2 regions of the Spirosoma foliorum genome follow, and region 2 is predicted to be linked to the other one. Evidence: riboswitches for the same ligand, from Rfam matches in the RefSeq annotation. Region 2 holds a riboswitch; the other holds the start of a gene.
The links. A riboswitch is a leader RNA that binds a small molecule or an ion and turns the genes downstream of it on or off. The one in region 2 is predicted to bind cobalamin.
Positions count from the first base shown of each region.

Region 1: linked by a shared signal. The riboswitch ahead of H3H32_RS32690 (TonB-dependent receptor plug domain-containing protein) and the one ahead of metE (5-methyltetrahydropteroyltriglutamate--homocysteine S-methyltransferase) in region 2 are both predicted to bind cobalamin.

Region 1 covers NZ_CP059732.1:7,750,999-7,754,418, reverse strand. The annotation lists gene H3H32_RS32690 (TonB-dependent receptor plug domain-containing protein) at 1-1,887, opposite strand, end outside; cobalamin riboswitch at 1,977-2,261, opposite strand; gene H3H32_RS32685 (M16 family metallopeptidase) at 2,366-3,420, opposite strand, start outside.
Region 2 covers NZ_CP059732.1:8,627,220-8,630,639, reverse strand. The annotation lists gene metE (5-methyltetrahydropteroyltriglutamate--homocysteine S-methyltransferase) at 1-1,668, opposite strand, end outside; cobalamin riboswitch at 1,828-2,047, opposite strand; gene H3H32_RS36160 (DUF6660 family protein) at 2,153-2,482, shown strand; gene H3H32_RS36155 (TonB-dependent receptor) at 2,553-3,420, shown strand, end outside.

The DNA.
Region 1 (3,420 bases), 880 kb from region 2:
CACGCCTATCAGCAGCGCGTCGAACACATTATTGACCTGCCCCTGAATTCGAACCGGAACTGAATGCCAGCGGGCCGTGTGCTCCAATAACACATTGGTCAATGTAGTTCCTTTAAAAAACTGAGTATTGTCGAAGGTGATATACCGACGGGAATTGGCCTGCATTTGTACACTAAGGCGCGTTTGGCCGTGTTGCACGTAGGTATTGAGTGTTCCGGTATGAAGCGGCACATACACCAATTGTTTCCCGATCACATCCTGAGAATAGGCATCATAGGCCCGCTCCTGCGATGAACGGGTCAGCGCATACCCAAGGCGCAGGCCTGCGCGCCAGTTATTCTGGACATAGGTCAGATTAGTCGTAAACTCAATGCCCCGAGCAACTACCAATTGTAGGTTTTCGACGTGGTAATTATTGGTCGGATTCCAATAGGTCCAATTGTCAACGCGGTTGTGATAGCCCGTCAACTCAGTCGTCAGGTTAATTCGATCAGATAAGGGTGTATTAGCCGCTAAACCGCCCTCGAAATTCAATCCACTTTCAGGTAAAAGATTTGGGTTACCTAAATCAATCCAGTAGCGTTCGTTCAAGGTTGGAACGCGGTAATTTCGGCTTACCGAGCCTTTGGCCGTCAACTTAAATCGGTCACGCTGCACAAGCTGATATTCGGCACCAACTGAGGGCGTAATGGGTGGATTGAATCGCGTTACAAACGCCTGTCGAATATTGGCTGATACGAGCCAGCGCGTCGTTTGGTAACGTAAGAGTGCATACAAATCACCTCGATCTTCCTGAATCAACTGCCCTCCGTAACCATCTGTTCGAGTCCGGTAATGCGACCATTCACCGCCCACGCGCAGGTTCAATTGCCGATTTGTACCAGACAAAAGCTGAAACTCGCGCTCTGCCCGACTAATTAGCCGCTCGGTTTCGGTATGACTTGGCGTATTGAAATTTCCTTTGGCATAGTCGAGCACATCGCGAATCCAGCCCACCCGAAACGTCATCCGATTGGCCTCATAGGTAGCCAGCAACCGTGCCGACTGTGTTCTCGTGCGTTCGCGGGCAATAGTATCCTGGGGCGTAATAATTAAATCATTGTCAGTTACCCAGGTATTGATGGAAAGCTGTCGGCCGCTTTTATGCAGAAAATAGAGATCCTGGATAAATCCACGCTGGGCCGTTGTCGATGGCTCCAGAAAATAATGCTGACGTTCGGTGTACGGATAAGCGTTATTGAACTGATTTCGGTAAGCAAATGTCTTACCCGAAAGTTTCCAGCTGTCTCCCAAAGTCGCGCCATAACGTAACCCCAGCTGCGTCTGGTTATTCTGAAAGCTGGCTAATTGTAACCCAAGCGTCGCCCGTATACCCGATTGCCAGCCTGGCGTACTACCCAGGAGAATACTCCCTCCTACTGCATCGGAACCTACTGCACTCGCCGAAGAACCATATTGCACGGCTAGTTTATCGAACCCGGCAACGGGTAGTGTAGAAAAATCCGTCTGACCGAGATTCGGTTGATTGATATTGATACCATTCCAGAGAACAGCGGTATGATTGGCCGATGTGCCCCGAAACGAAACCGTTGCCAACTGACCAGGGCCATAGTTTTTGAAAGCCAAGGGCGTGTTAAGCGTCAAAAGATCGGTTAACGACCCAAATCGAAATTGAAGCAATGTCGTCGAATCGATTCGCTGGAGTTTCTGGCCCGCCAGGAATCGCTCAGGCGCAATAGCGCGCACCGTTACCGCCGATAAAGATACGGTCGTTCCTAAACGACTCGACGGAATCGCCAACGAATCGGTTTGTGCGAAACTGCTATGCCCTATAAACAGGGCAATAGCCAGCATCAATACCCAACCATGACGGGCTTGCTTTACCACTATAACTTCTGAACAATGTGTACATCTCGATGCATCGGGCCAAAGTCTGACCGTTAGCACGCGGTTGGGGTGTTTCCTCCGAACACCAGAACAACGGATGGTTTTGGGCAGGTCTCCTGGCTCGTCTTGTCGGTTCAAGCCTTCCCGTGTTGAGAACAAACACAGTGGCTACGAAGAATGAACCGATTTTAATGGATAATGAATAATGATCAATGTAAAATGGCTGTAACCCCATTATGCATTCTACATTATAAATTATGCATTTTAGTAAGACTTACAGTTGCGGGGACAGCGCTGGTCTTGCACCAACTTCCCTATTAAGCCTTGAAAGTCACCACGAAATGACGTCAGGCACCTAAAACTCAGGACAAAGGTAGGGGAAATTTATGGAATAGATGTAACGTGGACATCCTGTCCGCATAGCCACATGATAAATTGTAAGTCAGTGACTATGCGGACAGGATGTCCGCGTTACTTTTTAAAAACCGTCGGCTTTGATTTCTTTCTCCGTAACGGTGCCGTATTTCTTCACCTTATCACGAATGGCTTCGGCTTTACCAATCAGGACAAACTGGAGGGTATTCTTTGGAAAATACTGATCAATAATCTGGCGGGTTTTAGCCACCGTCAGTCCATCGACGTTCTTCTGGAAATTGTTGATGAACGATTCATCAAAACCCATACTGAACATATCTGTCAACAGGTTCGCTAATTCGCTGGCCGATTCGTACTTCGGAGGGAAGTCAGCTTTCACGTAGTTTTTAGCCGATGTTAAGGTTTTCTCATCAATACCCGTCCGATGCAAACTATCGAGTACCTGCAACGCCATGTCGATGGCCTGCGTGGTCGTACTAACCTTGGTAAATGTTGAAATGGCGAATGTGCCACTTTTACGATAAGTCCCGAAACGACTTCCGGCTCCGTAAGTCAACCCTGAATTTACCCGCAACGCATCATTTAGCCAGGACGTGAACCGGCCGCCTAGAATCGTATTGACAACCGTGACCGGTATAAAATCAGGGTTATTTTGCGTAATGCCTTTTCCACCAATCAGAAACGTTGTTTCGCGGGCATCGTCCTTATTGACTAGTAAAACTCGGTTTTTATCGAACGAGAAAGCAGGTTCTGTGAGTGCTGGGGCAGTTGCCGGGGCCGTTTTCCAGCTTCCGAACAACTCGGTTACCCGTTTTTTCATCTCTGCCGTATTGAAGTCGCCTACAATAGCAATAGCGGCCCGATCTGCCGTGTAGTATTTCTGATAAAACTGCCGGGCATCGCTTGCCGAAACGGCTGAAACAGAACTGGGAGTACCGGTCAGCGGGTTCGCATAAGGATGGCCTTCGTACACAAACCGGTTGAAATAGGAATTGACCACTCCGCGCGGACTTTCTTTCTGTTGGGTTAACTGAAGTAGTTGCCGCTGTTTGTACTTATCGAATTCTGCCTGATCGAAAGTTGGTTTTGTGATCACATCCTGAATAATATCGAACAACAGATCCTGATCCTTAACGGCAAATGACGAGGTCAGTTTAG
Region 2 (3,420 bases):
CACGGTCATGGGTTCAGGGCGGTAAACATCACCGTAAATAATGGGCGGTTTCACGCAACGAGAGCCATAACTCTGCACCCAACCGTTTTCGCTGAAGGCAAACCCGTCGAGCAGTTCGCCGAAGTATTCGACCATGTCGTTCCGTTCAAACTCACCATGCACCAGCACGTCCAGCCCAATCGCTTCCTGCCAGCGAATAGCCTGTTCAGTTTCGGCGCGAATAAAATCTTCGTACTGGTCGAGGGTGATTTCGCCTTTTTTAAACTTCGCTCGATTGGCGCGCACGGTTTCTGTTTGCGGGAACGAGCCAATCGTGGTTGTTGGAAATAAAGGCAATTGCAGACGCGCCTGTTGTAGCGGTTGGCGCACAGCAAACTCGCTCTGACGTTGGTCATCTTTCTCTGTCAACTGATTCAGGCGTGCCTGAACAGCAGAGCGATTAATCAATGTCGATTCCCGACGGGCCACTAACGAAGCCTGATTGGCGGCTAATGTTGCCGTTGCCTGGGCGTTCTCGGGTTGCCGGAATAACGTTATGAGCGTGACGACTTCGTCCAGTTTTTGCCGGGCAAAGGCCAGCCATTGCTTAATTTCGGGGGTTAATCCCTGTTCGTTGGTTTCCGAGTTCAGATCGACAGGGACGTGTACTAACGAACACGACGGTGCAACCAGAATTCGGTGCTGGCCAAGTTTCTCAACGGCCCGCTGAATGGTTGCCTGCGATTTTTCCAGATCATTGATCCAGATGTTTCGGCCGTCAACCACACCCAACGACAACTTCGTTGATTTGTGCACGAAATCGGTTTGCAAAATATCGTCTAACTGACTTGGGCACCGAACCATATCCAGATGCAGGGCATCAACCGGCAATTGAATGGCCAGATTTAGGTTAGACCCGTAGCACTCGAAATACGACGCAAGCAGTAAATTAAGTTTTGGAAATTGTACGCGCAGCCGATTGTAGGTTTTCGCAAAAGCGGCTTGTTGGCCATTCGTCAAATCCAGTGAGAGCGTCGGCTCGTCGAGTTGAATCCAGTCGGCTCCCTGCGCTTGCAGACGCGTCAGAATCGCTTCATAAACGGGCAATAGGCGATCCAGCAAATCCAATCGATCAAATCCAGCTTCTTTCTCTTTGCCGAGTAACAAATACGAAACTGGCCCGAGTAATACAGGTTTGGGTGTAGTTCCCAGCGTTTGTCTGGCCTCTTCGAACTCGTCAAAAACTTTCTCCGAGAGAAGCGTAAACGTCTGATCGGCAGTAAACTCCGGCACGATGTAGTGGTAGTTGGTATCGAACCACTTGGTCATTTCCATCGCTTTCAGATCCAGGCTATCCTGCTGATAGCCCCGCGCCATAGCGAAATAGAGCGTTAGCTGGTCAGCGTTTTGATGGGCCGCGTCAGGCTGGTCGAGCAGCGGGCGAAACCGCTTCGGTATCGCGCCTACGGTCAGGGACATGTCGAGCACCTGATCGTAGAACGAAAAGTCGTTGCAGGGAACCAGCGTAATGCCAGCCTGCTGTTGGGTCAGCCAGTTGCCTTGTCGGATAGTTCGACCGGCGTCCTGAAGCTGCTGACGGGTGATTTTGTTGGCCCAGAATTGCTCAGAGGCCCGTTTGAGTTCGCGGTGGCTACCGATTCGTGGATAGCCGAGATTGTGTGCGATCATGTTGTTAAATGATAAAATGGTTGATCGCGTTCGATGCCGAACTCCATACGGCTACACGTTATCAACACTTTATCAACACGACACACCTAACCAAGCCCCAAAACGAAGCAGGAAAAAGATAGGATGGTCAAGTTTGATGAAGCCCAATCGCGTGTAGGCGTAATCAGCAAAGCTAAGGCAAGTCTCCTGGCTTGTGACGGTATCTGCCGTCCTTCTCATCCCGCCCGTTTCGGCGAACCGATGGGGTAAGACAATGGACATCGAGGGCAAACCCTTTTCTAAATGGTCACTGACAGTAGCAACGTCTGCTCGTGAATTTCACACGATTCCTTTTTCATTTCCTGAACCTCTCAGGAAAACCATTAGCTAATTTGACGGAAAACAAAGAACGTTAACACAAACTAACCGTATTGCGCCGGCAAAAGCAAGAGTCCACCCCTTTTTGACTACCTGTTGCATTACTTAGCCCACTACCTTTGCGGGCATGAAAGCGGTCATGTGTCTTTTTTCGTTGTGGATTCTGCTGTTGACGGGCCTCCCTTGCCCCGATGCAGACTGTCATGCGCAAGAAGATAGACTGACCAATACTTCATCGGCATCGCATTCAACTGATGATCCCGACCACGGGCACAAGGCACCCTGCAGCCCGTTTTGCCACTGCACAACCTGCCTTGGCTTTTCAATTCCCCGGCCGCTTGGCTATACAATCTCTGAACTACAAAGTGTACTGATCTCTACGAATCAGGTCTTTGCTTACCAATCTCCCAATCAGTCAGACGTAGCGCTCGCCATCTGGCAACCGCCAAAATTATAAGTGTTTTTCATGGATTTTCTTCCGACTGGTCATCAATCAGTCGCTATGTTCCATTGTATCTCCATACAGGATGAAAAACCTTATTTTATTTCTACTTTTTTCCCAGACCGTTTGGGGCAATACAGTATTCCCGAGTTCGGTCTCTTCTAATAAACCTCTTCTTCAGGATACCCTGCGCGTTTCTGTTCGGCATGCACTCACCAAGCAATCAATTCCCGGTGCAACGATTCTAGTAGTGGGTACCACAACTGGTGCTGCGACTGATACTGCCGGTTTTACGCGAATGATCCTGCCGCCAACTGGCCCTTACCGGCTACGCATTTCGGCTGTAGGTTTCGAATCCGTTCTGCACACGCTTATCGCACCGAGTAGCGATACACTGCAAATTTCACTCAAACCGTCGGAGGAATCACTGGACGAAATCACCGTTTCCTCTACCCGAAGTGGCCGTAGTGTTGCCGATGAACCAACACGGGTTGAAGTCATTGACGCCGAAGAACTCGACGAAAAAGCGAACATGCAACCAGCCAATATCGCGGTTATTCTGCGCGAAAGTCCAGGGATTCAGGTGCAGCAAACGTCGGTCATGTCGGCCAATGCGACGTTCCGAATTCAGGGGCTTGATGGGCGTTATACTCAGTTGTTGCAGGATGGGCTTCCGCTGTATAGTGGCTTTTCGAGCGGATTGAGTCTGATGCAGGTTCCTCCGCTGAATTTGAAACAGGTGGAAGTTGTGAAAGGCTGTCAATCAACCTTGTACGGAAGTGGAGCCATTGCCGGACTCGTCAATCTAGTAACGAAAGAGCCAACGCGTGAACGAGAATTATCCTTTCTGCTTAACGGTACGTCGGCGCTCGGGCTTGATCTTAATGCGTATTATGCCCAACGCAATGAAAAAGTCGGGATGACGTTCTACGCCACTCGCAATCTGCAACGAG